2 linked regions of the Reyranella humidisoli genome follow. The protein of the gene in region 2 interacts with the protein of the main gene of each other region in a pairwise test. Links are inferred from orthologs where the notes say so. Each region holds a gene or a part of one and is shown on either strand. Other genes may lie near its edges.

What was found.
Region 1: the proteins of rho (region 2) and hfq interact in binary tests that used the Escherichia coli proteins (3 or more experiments, as listed by UniProt). The link is inferred for Reyranella humidisoli from one-to-one orthologs.

What each region holds. Positions count from the first base shown.
Region 1 is NZ_JAHOPB010000003.1:316,637-322,941, forward strand. Bases 3,485-6,305 are described here. They hold hfq (RNA chaperone Hfq), read right to left. Parts: upstream 5,108-6,305; coding sequence 4,862-5,107; downstream 3,485-4,861. Other genes in these bases: hflX (GTPase HflX), read right to left, coding at 3,502-4,860; KQ910_RS25040 (HAD family hydrolase), read right to left, coding at 5,214-5,870; dat (D-amino-acid transaminase), read right to left, coding at 5,867-6,305. Outside these bases: KQ910_RS25005 (MBL fold metallo-hydrolase), read left to right, coding at 1-629; KQ910_RS25010 (hypothetical protein), read left to right, coding at 714-1,370; mazG (nucleoside triphosphate pyrophosphohydrolase), read left to right, coding at 1,445-2,293; KQ910_RS25020 (inositol monophosphatase family protein), read right to left, coding at 2,307-3,140; KQ910_RS25025 (co-chaperone GroES), read right to left, coding at 3,146-3,433. UniProt on the Escherichia coli protein: RNA chaperone that binds small regulatory RNA (sRNAs) and mRNAs to facilitate mRNA translational regulation in response to envelope stress, environmental stress and changes in metabolite concentrations.
Region 2 is NZ_JAHOPB010000001.1:1,385,186-1,392,824, reverse strand. What follows is about bases 3,093-5,935. They hold rho (transcription termination factor Rho), read right to left. Parts: upstream 5,283-5,935; coding sequence 3,903-5,282; downstream 3,093-3,902. Other genes in these bases: KQ910_RS06755 (NAD(P)-dependent oxidoreductase), read right to left, coding at 5,469-5,935; KQ910_RS06770 (MFS transporter), read left to right, coding at 3,093-3,758. Also shown: KQ910_RS06790 (PQQ-dependent sugar dehydrogenase), read left to right, coding at 1-640; KQ910_RS06785 (Maf family protein), read left to right, coding at 645-1,244; KQ910_RS06780 (shikimate dehydrogenase), read left to right, coding at 1,241-2,131; KQ910_RS06775 (PaaI family thioesterase), read left to right, coding at 2,134-2,553; more of KQ910_RS06770, read left to right, coding at 2,550-3,092; more of KQ910_RS06755, read right to left, coding at 5,936-6,383; KQ910_RS06750 (GNAT family N-acetyltransferase), read right to left, coding at 6,380-6,853; KQ910_RS06745 (carboxymuconolactone decarboxylase family protein), read right to left, coding at 6,857-7,291; KQ910_RS06740 (RrF2 family transcriptional regulator), read right to left, coding at 7,328-7,639. UniProt on the Escherichia coli protein: Facilitates transcription termination by a mechanism that involves Rho binding to the nascent RNA, activation of Rho's RNA-dependent ATPase activity, and release of the mRNA from the DNA template.

The sequences.
Region 1 (6,305 bases), on a different replicon or contig from region 2:
AGGGCCAGACGGTGCTGGTCGACACCTCGCCCGACGTCCGCAGCCAGCTCCTCGACGCCGAGGTCGAGCGGGTCGACGCGGTGATCTGGACCCACGACCATGCCGATCAGGTCCACGGTATCGACGACCTGCGGCCTTATGCGCTGCGCCAGGGCCAGATCGAATCGTGGTCGGATGCGCGCACCCATGCGGTGCTGCTCCGGCGGTTCGGCTACTGTTTCCAGGCCGAGGGCTCGGGATTCTACAATCCGATCTATCAGCATACGGTGATCGAGGGCCCCTTCACGGCCGCCGGCCTTCCCGTTGTGCCGTTCCTCCAGGATCACGGCACCATCCCGTCGTTGGGCTTCCGCTTTGGCGGTTTGGGATACGCCAACGACGTGGTGGCGCTGCCGGAGGAATCGCTGGCGCTGCTGGAGGGCGTCGAGGTGCTGATCGTCGACGCCATGCGCTACCGGCCGCACCCGACGCATGCCCATCTCGACCGGGCGCTGGAATGGATCGAACGGCTGAAGCCGCGCCGGGCCTTCTTGACCAACATGCATGTCGATATGGACTATGCGGAAGTCGACCGGACGACGCCGGACCACGTGACGCCTTGCCATGACGGTCTCCAGATCGATCTCTAGGGTGAAGAATTGTTATATTCCAGATGGATATCGGACGATTCTCACCTGACGCGCGAGCGGAAACGAAAGGAGTCCGGACGCCGGATGTTCCTGACGGTCGCCGTAGCGCTCGGCCTGGCCCCGCTGGCGGCTCCGTTCGCGGCCCTGGCGGCTGACCGGCTGGATGCTGGCGGGCTCACGTTTCGGGATTTCGGCACGCCTGACAACGGCTCGAGCTACACCCGCGGCGAGCAGAGCATCGGCGGCGGCACCAGCCAGAGTTTCACCCGCGTCCTCGGCATCGACCAGGCCAGCCAGGCCGTCCGGCTTCGGTTCGGCTCGGTGAAGGTCGAACTGCTGCTGCCGATGGGTTGGCAGGCGAACGAGGATGAGGAGCGGGGCATCGCCTACACGCTCGACAAGCGCATCCGGCTGATCGTCTGGCGGGTCGACTTCGCCTATGAGGGCGTCAAGGACGCGGAGCACTACACCGCCACCAAGACCGGCTCGATGAAGGCCCGCCGGCCGGGTGTCCAGGCGCAGGCCCGCAAACTCGGGGACGGCAGCTTCGTGATCGTCTACGAGAACGTGCCCAAGGGACCGACGGACAGCGGTCCGCGCACCGTATTCGACCTGGTCGTGCCCAATCCGCGGAACCCCAAGGTCGGCGTCCTGGTGACGCTCGGCATGCCGGCCAACGAGGCGAGCCGCGGCCTGCAACTCCTGGCGTTGATAACGCAGAACATGCGGATAGACTGGTAGAGCCATGTATATTATAGATAGTCTATATTTGTCATAATATATATTATACGATAATTGGGAATGAGTCCGACGCCATGACTTCAGGCAAACCCACCCCGGAATCCCTGCCCAAGGAACCGCTGCCGCGGCTGCTCGCGGTGATGGCCTGGCTGCGCGACCGCCAGCATGGTTGCCCCTGGGACATCGACCAGACCTTTCGCACCATCGCGCCGTACACGATCGAGGAAGCCTACGAGGTCGCCGACGCCATCGAGCGAGACGACCTCCCGGCGCTCAAGGAAGAACTCGGCGACCTGCTGCTCCAGGTCGTCTATCACAGCCAGATCGCCAGCGAGGCCAAGGCGTTCGGCTTCGACGACGTGGCGGCCGCGATCGCAGACAAGATGGTCGATCGCCATCCACACGTCTTCGGCGACCTCGACATCAAGACCGCCGACGCCCAGACGGTATCCTGGGAGGCCCGCAAGGCCGCCGAACGGGCGGCCAAGGCCGCCAGCGACGGCAGCGCGGCGGCAGAGGCTTCGGCCGGCGCCCTCGATGGGGTGGCGCGCGCCCTTCCCGCCCTGATGCGCGCCGAGAAGATCCAGAAGCGTGCCGCCCGGGTCGGCTTCGACTGGGCCACGATCGGCCCGGTCATCGACAAGATCGAGGAAGAATTGCACGAGTTGCGCGCCGAGCTCGAGGCCGGAAAGGTCGAACAGGCCAAGGTCGCCGACGAACTGGGCGATGTCCTGTTCGCGGTCGCGAATCTTGCCCGGCACTGCAAGGTCGATCCCGAGGTCGCACTCCGGGCCACTAACGACAAGTTCGAGAAGCGCTTCCGCCATATCGAGCGCCGGCTGGCCGAAGCTGGCCGCAAGCCGGCCGACGCCAGTCTCGAGGAAATGGAGACGCTCTGGCAGGAAGCCAAGTCGAAGGCTTGAGCCTCGTGGGCGGCTACGAGGGCCGTGCCAGCAGCGGCATGTTCGAGGCTTCGAGGAGCGTCCTCGCCTCGGTCAGCGCCTCCTCGGTGGAAGCCGCGATCAGTCCGGCGTGGATTGGCTGGGCCGGCATGTAGGGACCGCTGCCGAACTGGACGGCGCCGCCGCCGGCTTCACGCATCATCAGCGTGCCGGCCGCGTGATCCCACGGTTTGGTCATACGGTACAGGCTAAAATCTGCGCGCCCCGCGAGAATTTCAAGGTATTCGGCGCCGGCGCAGCGCAGCGTGGTGATCTGGCCCAGTCGTGAACGGTGTCCGGGGCTCAACTGCTCGTCGAAGGCCTTGGCGATCTTGTAGCCGACGAAGCCGTTCAGCGGCGCATCGGCCGGCTGGCCGCGCACGGCGGCGCCGTCGAAGGTGACGCCTTCGCCCCGATGCGCGACAGCCAGGCGGTCGCGCGGCACGTCGAGGATCCAGCCCGCGATTGCGGCCCTGTCCTGCACCAGGCAGACAATGATGGCGAAGCGGTCGCGGCCCGCGGCGAAATTCGAGGTGCCGTCGAGCGGATCGACGATCCAGCAGGCCTCACCCGGCCGGGCGATCAGGTCGAGAAGGCCCGGATCCTTCTCGACGGCCTCCTCGCCCACGACCGGCACGCCGGGCAGGATTTTTGCCAGCCCGGAAGCCAGCCGCTGCTCGGCCGCTTCGTCGGCAACGGTGACGATGTCGCCCGGCCGCTTTTGCCGGACGTCTTCCTTCGAAAGATTGCGGAAACGGGGCAGCAGCTCGGCCGCCGCCGTCTCGCGCATGAGTTCGGCGACCCGCTGGGAGGCGCCGGCGTCGAGCATCGGCCTCAGCCGGCGACGCCGAACAGGTCCTCTTCCTTCAAGATCACGTGGTCTTCGCCGGCGAGCTTGACCTCGGTGCCCGACCACTTGCCGTACAGGACCGTGTCGCCGACCTTGACGCCCAGCTCCTGCAGGCGGCCGTCCTCGAGGCGGCGGCCCTTGCCGACCGCGACGACCTTGCCCTGCATCGGCTTTTCCTGGGCCGTGTCGGGAATGATGAGCCCGCCCTTGGTGCGGGTCTCGGCGGCCACCGGCTTCAGCAGAATACGATCGTGCAAGGGCTTGAATTTCATGGTGTTTCCTTCGTCCTGAGTTTGGTGTTCGGAATTTTGCCGCTTATAGGAAGTGCGCCCGCCGGGTGTCAACGCGCCAGCTGGCGACGCTCGAACTGGGCGGAGGCTGCCTCGTCGAGAGCGACGGTCAGCCAGGCGGTTTCGCCGTCGTCGCGGCGGCTGCGGACCTCGCCGTGACGGTAGAGCCAGGCGATGGTCGCGCCGTCGGAGAGCGGCACGGAGACTTCGCGCGCCTCGCCGGCAGCGCCCAGCAGGTCCGCGATGGCGTTCATGAGCTGGTCCACGCCCTCACCCGTCAACGCAGAGACCGGATACTGGCGGGCGCGCTCGGCGCCCGTGGCGGTACGGGTTTCCAGCACCTGCCGCATGTCCTCCGGCAGGGCGTCGATCTTGTTCAGCGCCTCGATGAAGGGACGTCCCGCCCCCTCCTCGAGCGCGCCCAACTCGTGCAGCACTTCCTCGACGTCGAGGCGCTGCTGCTCGCTGTCGGGATGGGAGATGTCGCGCACATGCACGATCAGGTCGGCCTCGATCACCTCTTCGAGCGTCGCGCGGAAGGCGGCCACGAGATGAGTCGGCAGGTCCGAAACGAAGCCCACCGTGTCGGAGATCACGCAGCCCTTGCCGTTGGGCAGCTTGATCGACCGCATGGTCGGGTCGAGCGTGGCAAACAGCAGGTCCTTGGCCATGACGTCGGCGCCGGACAGCCGGTTGAACAGCGTCGACTTGCCGGCATTGGTGTAGCCGACCAGCGCCACCGTCGGCAGCCGCGCCTTCTTGCGGCCGGCGCGATTGACCTGACGCGTCTTGCGTACAGCTTCGAGGTCACGCTTGATGCGCACGATGCGCTCGCCGATCAGGCGGCGGTCGATCTCGATCTGCGATTCACCGGGACCGCCCATGAAGCCGAAGCCGCCGCGCTGGCGTTCGAGATGGGTCCACGAGCGCACCAAGCGGCCACGCTGGTAGTCGAGCGCCGCCAGTTCGACCTGCAGCCGGCCTTCATGGGTGCGGGCGCGCGCGCCGAATATCTCCAGGATCAGGCCGGTCCTGTCGATGACCTTGGTCTGCCAGGCCTTCTCCAGGTTGCGCTGTTGAACGGGGGTAAGCTTGTCGTCGACCACGACAAGGCCGATGCCCTGCTCCTCGACCGCCGCGGCAATGCGCGCCACCACGCCCTTGCCGATCAGCGTCGCCGGCGTGACCTGCCGCAGCGGCGCGACTTGCGCTAGCCGCACGTCGAGGTCGATGGCGCGGGCCAGGCCCACAGCCTCCTCGAGCTTGGCCGTGCTGTCGCGATCGCTGCCGCGACCGCGCGGGCCTGCCATGTAGGGACACACGACCGCAGCCACCGTCGCGGGGCGCACGGTTTCCAACGGCTTGCGAGTGCGCTTTTCCTGGTCGTCTTCTTCGAACTGGTCGATCAAATCAGCCTGCGTCGGCCTTGTCCCCGTCGAACAGCTGCACCGGCGTGACCGGCATGATGGTCGAGATCGCATGCTTGTAGACAAGCTGCGAGTGACCGTCGCGGCGCAGCAGCACCGAGAAGTTGTCGAACCACGTGACGATGCCTTGCAGCTTCACGCCGTTCACGAGGAAGATCGTGACCGGAGTCTTGTTCTTCCGAAGGTGGTTCAGGAAGACGTCCTGAACGTTCTGTGCCTTTTCGCTCATATTTTTTGGCCTCTTGCTGGGCAGCCGGCTTCCGAGGGGTCGCCGGTCAGAAGGTACGGGGTCCCTCCCCGCTACCGAGTTGCCTCAAATATAGGGGAGGTTGGTCTCAAAGCAATGCCACCAACTCATGACAATTACGCGCGCGCAGTCTCGGCGGATGTTCCAGGAGGGCCGCAGTCAGTTGCTCTGCGCCTCCCACCAGGACCGGAAGACACCCTGCCGCATGCGCACTTTTGAGATCGGCCTGGGTGTCACCGACCATCCACACGTTCTCGTCAGGGGCAATTCCCGTGCCGTCGAGTGCCAGATAGATGGGGTCCGGCGCTGGTTTGTCGCGGGCCGCGTCGCGCGCGCCCACGGCCTTGGCGATCCATTGGCCCCAGCCGAGATGGGCTACCTCGGCGCGCAGGTTGTCGCCCACCTTGTTGCTGACGATGGCCACGTAGCAGCCCTTGGCATGGCAGTGCGCCAACAGGTCGGCGGCGCCGTCGAGCGGCTCCAGCCGCTCCAGGTGGATGCGCAGGAACGTGTCGTAGAAAACCTTTTCCGCCTCGGCCGCGCGCGGACCGAACAGCGCCGGGAACAACTCGCGCAACGAGCCGTGGGCGCGGTCCTGCACTTCGGCCGACGTCCAGGGCGTCAGGCCCAGCGCCGTGAAGGTGTCGCGGTAACACTCGACGATCGTCGGCCAGGTGTTGACCAGCGTGTTGTCCCAGTCGAAGAGAACCGCGCGCGGAGGCTCAAGACCGGCCGGCCGGCTCACGTCACGGCCTCTCCCGCCTCGGAAAAGCGGACATACTCCTCGCGCAGACGGCGCGCCGTGGCACCGACCTTGCCGTCGGCGACCTTCTCGCCGTCGATCTTCACGACCGGCGTCACGAAGGAGGTGGCACTGGTGATGAAGGCTTCCTTGGCCTTCTTCGCTTCCTCGAGGCTGAACGGCCGCTCGACCAGCTTGAGCTGGAGCGAATTGCAGATCGTCTTGAGCGTGGTGCGCGTGATGCCGGACAGGATGCCATTGTCGGTCTGGCGCGTGATCAGTTCGCCGTCCTGCGTCACGATCCAGGCATTGGTCGAGGCACCCTCGGTGACGCAGCCTTTCTCGTCGAGCAGCCAGGCTTCGTAGGCACCGGCCTCGCGCGCGGCCTGCTTGGCCAGTACGTTGGGCAGCAACGCGACCGTCTTGATGTCGCAACGC
Region 2 (7,639 bases):
GGCGGGCCTCCTCTACGTCACCTGCGGCGAGCGCTACCAGATGCAGCGCGCCCAGAACCTGGCCGATCTCGGCGGCAAGGTCGTGCGGCTGCGCGACGACGGCTCGATCCCACCCGACAATCCATTTGTCGGCCGTGCAGGCGCGCGGCCGGAGATTTTTACCTATGGCCATCGTAATCCGCAGGGCATGGCCATGCACCCCGGCACCGGACGCATCTGGCTGGCCGAGCACGGGCCGCGTGGCGGCGACGAACTGAACCTGCTGAAGGCCGGCGCCAACTACGGCTGGCCGCTGGCCACCCACGGCATCGACTACAGCGGCTCGACGATCAGCCCGAACAAGAGTCTTCCCGGCATGGAAGATCCGGTGCGCGTCTGGGTGCCGTCGATTTCGCCGAGCGGACTCGCCTTCTATGACGGCGACCGCTTCCCCGGCTGGAGGGGCTCGGTCTTCACCGGCGCCCTGTCCGACAACGCTCTGCATCGCATCGAACTCGACGGCGACAAGTACGTCGGCGAGGAGCGGTTGCTCGTCGACGTGCTTCCCTATATCCGCGACGTTCGTCAGGGGCCGGACGGCCTCATCTACCTCGTCACTCACACCGACAGTGGCGGCCTCTATCGCCTGGAGCCTGCGTAGAACCATGCTGATCCTCGCCTCCGCCAGCCTCTCGCGCCGGCAGATGCTGCAGAATGCCGGCCTCGACTTCACCGTCGAAACCTCCGGCGTCGACGAGGACGAGGTGAAGCTCAGCCTTGCGGCCGAGAAGGCCACGCCGCGGGACATCGCCGAGACGCTGGCCGAACTGAAGGCGCAGCGCGTCTCCGAGCGGAACCCCGGCGCCATGGTGATCGGCGCGGATTCAACGCTGGCCTGCAACGGCCGGCTGTTCGACAAGCCGCCGACGATGGCGGCGGCGCGCACGCAGCTACAGGCGCTGGGCGGCCAGACGCACGAACTTCATTCCTCGGTCGTCGTCGCCAGGGGCGGCCGAAGGCTGTGGCACAGCAACGAGCATGCGCGCCTCACCATGCGGTCGCTCGACGATGCGTTCCTCGACGCCTACCTCGCACGGGCCGGCGACGCGGTGCTGACGTCTGTCGGCGCCTACCAGCTCGAAGGCGTGGGCGCGCATCTCTTCACGAAGGTCGAGGGCGACTACTTCACCATCCTCGGCCTACCACTGCTGCCACTGCTCTCGTTCCTCGCCGGACATGGCATCGGCCTGGAGAAAGCCGCATGAGCGCATACGACACGCTTCTCGCCGAAGCCGCCGGCCGGCCCTTCGCCGCCATCGTCGGCTGGCCGGTCGAGCATTCGCGCTCACCCGCACTGCACGGCTACTGGCTGAAACAGCATCGCATCGACGCTCATTACGGCCGCCTGCCCGTCAAGCCAAACCAGGCCGCGCTCCAGGAGCTGGTCGCCTTCCTGCGCGCGACGCCCAACGCGCGCGGCTGCAATCTCACGCTGCCGCACAAGATCGAGATCATGCCGTTGCTCGACCGCATCGATCCGGTGGCCCGGCGGATCGGGGCGGTGAACACGGTCGTGAAGCAGGCCGACGGCACGCTCGAAGGCCGCAACACCGACGGGTTCGGCTTCCTCGAAGCCCTGAAATACAACGCCCCGCACTGGATGGCGGACACCGGTCCGGTGGTCGTGCTCGGCGCCGGCGGCGCCGCGCGGGCCGTCGTGGCCAGCCTGATCGACGCGGGTGTCCCGGAACTGCGGCTCGCCAATCGCACGCGCGAGACCGCGGTCGATCTCGGCGTCGCCTTCACGCCCACGGGTGGCCAGCGCATCGTGGTCGGCTCCTGGGACGCGCGCAGCGAACTGCTGGATGGGGCAACCCTGCTGGTCAACACGACCTCGCTCGGCATGAAGGACCAGCCCGGTCTCGACATCGACCTCGCAAGACTGCCGCACGAGGCGGTGGTCTACGACATCGTCTATGTGCCGCTGGAGACCTACCTGCTGGCGGCCGCGCGCTCACGCGGCAACCGATGCGTCGACGGACTCGGCATGCTGCTGCATCAGGGCCGGCCGGGCTTCGAGGCCTGGTTCGGCCCGAAGGTCGACGTCACGGTTGAGCAGCGCCGCGCCGTCGCCGCCGATCTCGGAGCATGACCATGCAGAGCGATCCGCCGGAGGGCTTCAAGCCGCTGTTCCGCACCAGCCCGTTCCTCGACCACAACGGGCCGTTCTTCTATCGCGAGATCGGCGACGGCACGTTCGTCGTCGGCTTGCGCATCCAGCCGAAGCACGCAAACGCGCGCGGCGTGGCGCACGGCGGCATCCTCATGACCCTGTGCGACATCTCGCTGGGCTATCGCACGACACGGAGCCAGACGCCCTCGCCGCTCATCGTCACCGCCAGCGTGAAGACCGACTTCGCCGGTTCCGCGAAGATCGGCGACTGGGTCGAGGCCCATGTCGACGTCCACAAGGTCGGCGGCCGGCTCGCCTTCGCGAACTGCTACCTGAAAGTCGGCGAGGAGCGCATCGTGCATGCGAGCGCGGTCTTCGCGCGGACGGGCGATCGTACTTGAAGCTCGTCTTCACGGCGTTCCTGCCGTTTGCGCTGGGCTACTTCCTGAGCTTCCTGTTCCGCTCGCTGAACGCCGTGGTGGCGCCGGCGCTGCGTTCCGAGCTCGGCCTCGACGATGCGGCCATCGGCATCGTGACCTCGATGTATCTGGCGACCTTCGTGCTCGCCCAACTGCCGGCCGGCGTGGCGCTCGACCGGTTCGGGCCGCGCCGCGTGGCACCGGTCATGCTGCTCGTCACGGCGCTGGGCGCCGCCGTCTTCGCACTGGGGCACGATGTCGTCACGTTGGGTATCGGCCGCGCCCTGATCGGGCTCGGCCTCTCGGTCGCCCTGATGTGCGGGTTCAAGGCCAACGTCCTCTACTGGCCGCTCGGTCGGCTGCCGCTGGTCAACGCCGTCATGATGACGTTCGGCGGACTGGGCGCCGCCATGGCGACACGGCCGGCGCAATGGCTGCTGGTCGACTTCGACTGGCGACAGGTCTTCCTGGGCCTCGCCGGCATCACGGTCGCGGTGGCGATTTACCAGCTCCTTGCCGCACCCGCCTACGAACGCGGCGGCAAGGGCCGGCTGGCGGACGAGCTGCGCGGCCTGATGGGCGTCCTGCGGGCGCCGCTCTTCTGGCGCGCGGGCCTCGCTCCCACCTTCTCGCTGGGCGTCTGGGTCTGTTACACCAGCTTCTGGGCCGCGGGCTGGCTGCGCGACGTGGCGCATCTCGACGAGCCCTCGGTGGGCGTCGCACTGTTCGCCCTCTCCATCGCCATCGTGCCGGGCTACTTCTTCAGCGGCATGATCGTCGACCTGCTGCACAGGCGCGGCGTGCGCGGCGGCCGCGTGCTGCTGGTCTACGGGTTGCTGTTCCTCGCCATCCACGTGCCGATCGCGCTCAACGTCACGGCGATACCCAAGCTCCTGTGGTTCACCTACGTGATGTTCGGTGGCATGACGGTCGTCTGCTACGCGCTTGTGACGCGGGCCTTCGCCCCCGGACTGGCCGGCCGGGTGAACACCACGCTCAACCTCATCTGCATGCTGATCGCCTTCGTGGTGCAGGCGGCGATCGGGCCGGCACTGGCCTGGATGGAGACGACGCAGGGGCTGGCACGCGCCGAGGCGTATCAGGTCGTGACGGTGGCGCTGCTGGTGATTCAGGCGGTTGCCTGGGCGTGGTTTGCCATGAGCCGGGAGGCTCGGGATCTGCCGTAGGTCTTCCCAAAAGATAAGAGCGCCGGGGTGCGGCGCTCTTTTGAGTTCTTGTCCGTTCTGGGCCGTGTGGGTCGGCGCTGTTTACAGCGCCTGACTCGCGCTTGGTTACAAGCGCTGCCGCCCACCCGCGCCTCTGAAGGCGCGTTACTGATTCATCGACCCGAAGAAATCCTGGTTGGTCTTCGAGGTCCGCAGCTTGTCGAGCAGGAACTCGATGGCATCCACCGCACCCATCGGCATGAGGATGCGGCGCAGCACCCACATCTTCGACAGCGTCGCGCGATCGACCAGCAGCTCTTCCTTGCGGGTGCCCGACTTGGTGATGTCGATCGCGGGGAAGGTGCGCTTGTCGGAGACCTTGCGGTCCAGGATGATTTCCGAGTTACCGGTGCCCTTGAACTCCTCGAAGATCACTTCGTCCATGCGGCTGCCGGTGTCGATCAGGGCGGTCGCGATGATGGTCAGCGAGCCGCCTTCCTCGACGTTGCGGGCCGCGCCGAAGAAGCGCTTCGGGCGCTGCAGCGCATTGGCGTCGACACCGCCGGTCAGCACCTTGCCGGAACTCGGCACCACGGTGTTGTAGGCGCGACCCAGCCTCGTGATGGAATCCAGCAGGATCACCACGTCCTTCTTGTGCTCGACCAGGCGCTTGGCCTTCTCGATCACCATTTCGGCGACGGCGACGTGGCGGCTGGCCGGTTCGTCGAAGGTCGAGCTCACGACCTCGCCCTTCACGGTGCGCTGCATGTCGGTCACTTCCTCGGGGCGCTCGTCGACGAGCAGCACCATGAGGAAGACCTCGGGATTGTTGGCCGTGATGGCGTGCGCAATGTTCTGCAGCAGCACCGTCTTGCCGGTACGCGGCGGCGACACGATCAGGGCGCGCTGGCCCTTGCCGATCGGCGCGATCAGGTCGATCACGCGGGTCGAGATGTCGAGCTGCTGCTGCGCCGTCGTGCCGGCCTTCTTGGTCAGCGTGCCGGTGCGGCGCGTGCCGACGCGGCCCGACGAAGTCGCCTTCGAACCGCCCACCGCTTCCTCGGTGACGACCGGCGCCATGGCGGCGGCACCGCCGTCGAGTTCGAGCTTCAGCTTCTCGTCGGGATAGAGCGGCGTCAGCGAGTCGAAGTTGATGCGGTGGCGCAGCGCGTCGGGATCGTCGAAGTTGATCTTGTTGATCTGCACCATGGCGAAATAGCGCTCGCCGTCCTTGGGCGCGCGGATCTCGCCTTCGACCGTATCGCCGGTGCGCAGGCCGAACTTACGGACCTGCTGGGGGCTGACGTAGATGTCGTCGGCGCCAGGCAGGTAGTTGGCTTCCATCGAGCGGAGATAACCGAAGCCGTCGGGGATCACCTCGATGGTGCCGACGCCGAAGATCGCCTGGTCGGCGGCGGCGATCTTCTGGAGGATGGCGAACATCAGCTCCTGGCGGCGCATCATCGCCGCACCCTCGACGCCCTGCTCTTCGGCGAATGCGAGGAGTTCGGGAGGCTTCTTCTTCTTGAGGTCCTGGAGATTCATGGGTCTTCGATCTTGTGGGGGAAATGACGCACGCGCTTGACCCGACCGGGTCGGTCGAGCCTTGGAAAACAGCGCTGTATCGTACTGGATGGGCCCTATCGAGTTGCCGCCGGGGAGACGACGCCAAGGGTCCCGTGCGGCAATTTTATAGGGGCAGGCCCCCGCCCTGTCAAAGGGCCGGCAGCCTCAGTCGTCCTGCTCGGCCAGCATCTCGGCGTAGCGGAAGATCTCGGTGTGATCGGCGCCCTTGCCCAGCTTGCCGTCGGCCGCCGTCCAGTACGACACCGCCTGCTCGAGGTGCGGCATCTTGAGTTTGAGATGCCTGGCCACGTCGCCCGCGGTGCGCAGGTCCTTGGCCATCAGCGCCGTCGTGAAACCGGCCGAGAAGTTGCGCGGCACGACGAACTGCCGACCCTTGACCTCTGTGGCGTTGCTCTTGCCGGTCGAGGTGTTGAACACATCGACCATCGTGCCGGGGTCGAGGCCGAACGCCTCGCCGACGACCAGCGCCTCGCACATGGCGACGAGGCCGGCGGCCGAGAGATAGTTGTTGAGCGCCTTCAGAGCATGCCCGGCGCCGGCGGGACCGCACAACGTGATGGTCTTGCCCATGGCGCCGAACACGGGGCGCGTGCGTTCGAGGTCAGCGGCCGCGCCGCCCACCATGATGCTGAGAGAGCCGTCGATGGCACGCTTCACGCCACCCGACACCGGCGCATCGAGCAGCGCGACACCGCGCGCCGCGAGGTCGCGCGCCAGCTTCTGCGTGTCGACCGGATTGGACGAACTCATGTCCATGACAACCGCGCCAGCCTCCAGCCCCTCGATCGCGGGATCCTGGCCTTCGAGCACGGCCTGCCGCACAATCTTGCCGTCGGGCAGCATGGTGATCAGCGCCGCGGCACCCTGGGCCACGGCCTTCGCCGAGGCGGTGGCCAGCGCCGAGGGATGGGCGCCGACGAAATCGGAGACCGCCTTCTGCGAGACGTCGAACACGCGCAGCGTGAAGCCCGCCTCGATCAGGCGTTTCGCCATCGGGCGGCCCATCATGCCGAGACCGATGAAAGCGATGGTGGCGGGAGGCGCGAGCGTCGTCGTCATGGTTCAACCCTTGCAGTGAGATCGTATTCATAGAGCGGCAGCCGCCGCCCGGGAATGGCGTCGGACGGCGCGTTTCGCAGGAAGCGCGCGCCCATCCGCTCATAGAACGGAGCAGCGTTCGGGTCGGCCAGGATGGTCATGCGCCGGGCACCGAGCCCCCGCGCCAGCACGACAGAAGCGTCGAACAACAGTCGGCCGGCGCCGCTGCCGATGGCCGGCGGGTCGACGAACATGTCGGCGAGATCGACGACTTCGCCTTCCCCCTGGACGCAGGCCACGCCGCGAGGCCGGTCGCCGCCGTCCGCCGCGACCAGCACGCGGCCGGCGGCGATGTCGGTCTCGTGCACCTTCAGCGTGCGAGCGCTGAGCCGCATGAACTCCGCGTCGTAGCCCCAGTGTGCCTTCGAACGCAGGCAGAGCGCGGTGAGGCTGGCCGCCTCACCGGCCCGTGCCGGCCGGACCTCGGCCATGGCTCAGATGCCGCGGTCCTTGAACACGCCGCTGGCGGTCTTGAAGGCGTCGAGGCTGGCGGGGATGCCACAATAGATCGCGACCTGGAGGAAGATCTCCTTGATCTCGTCCTTGGTGAGGCCGTTGTTCAGCGCGCCGTTGATGTGGAGCTTGAGCTCGGGGCCGCGATTGAGTGCCGCCAGCATGGCGAGATTCAGCATCGAGCGGTTCTTCTTGGACAGGCCCGGCCGCGTCCAGGCATAGCCCCAGCAATATTCGGTGGTGATGTCCTGGAAGGCCATCATGAATTCGTCGTTGGCCGCGCCGGCCAGCGAATTGTCGACGTAGGCCGCGCCAAGCACGGCTTTGCGCATCTTCATGCCTTCGTCGTAGAGCTTCTTGTTGCGCGGCAGCGGCTTGGCTTTCTTAGCCTTCGCAACGGCGGTCTTCTTGGCCATGTCTTGCTCCTCCGGATGAAACCGGGGAGCTGTATATCAGATCGTCGCGTGGCCTGCGTGCTGTGCCGTTTCCGAAACGTTGAGCCCCTTCGAGCGGGCCTGCTGGCAGAGATCCTCGATGGTCACGCGGTCGAGTTGCGCCATCATCTCCTCGCGCAGCTTCTCCCACAGCGGCCACACGACCTCGTGGGCCAGCGGCGAGCCGATCGAGGGATCGCTGGGCTCGGTCTCGACTTCGAGATTGCGCACCACCCTCACGACTTCCCCCAGGGTGATGGTCGATCTGTCCCGTCCCAGGCGATAACCGCCGCGGGGACCGCGCTTGCCGGCCAGGATGCCGGCCCGCAC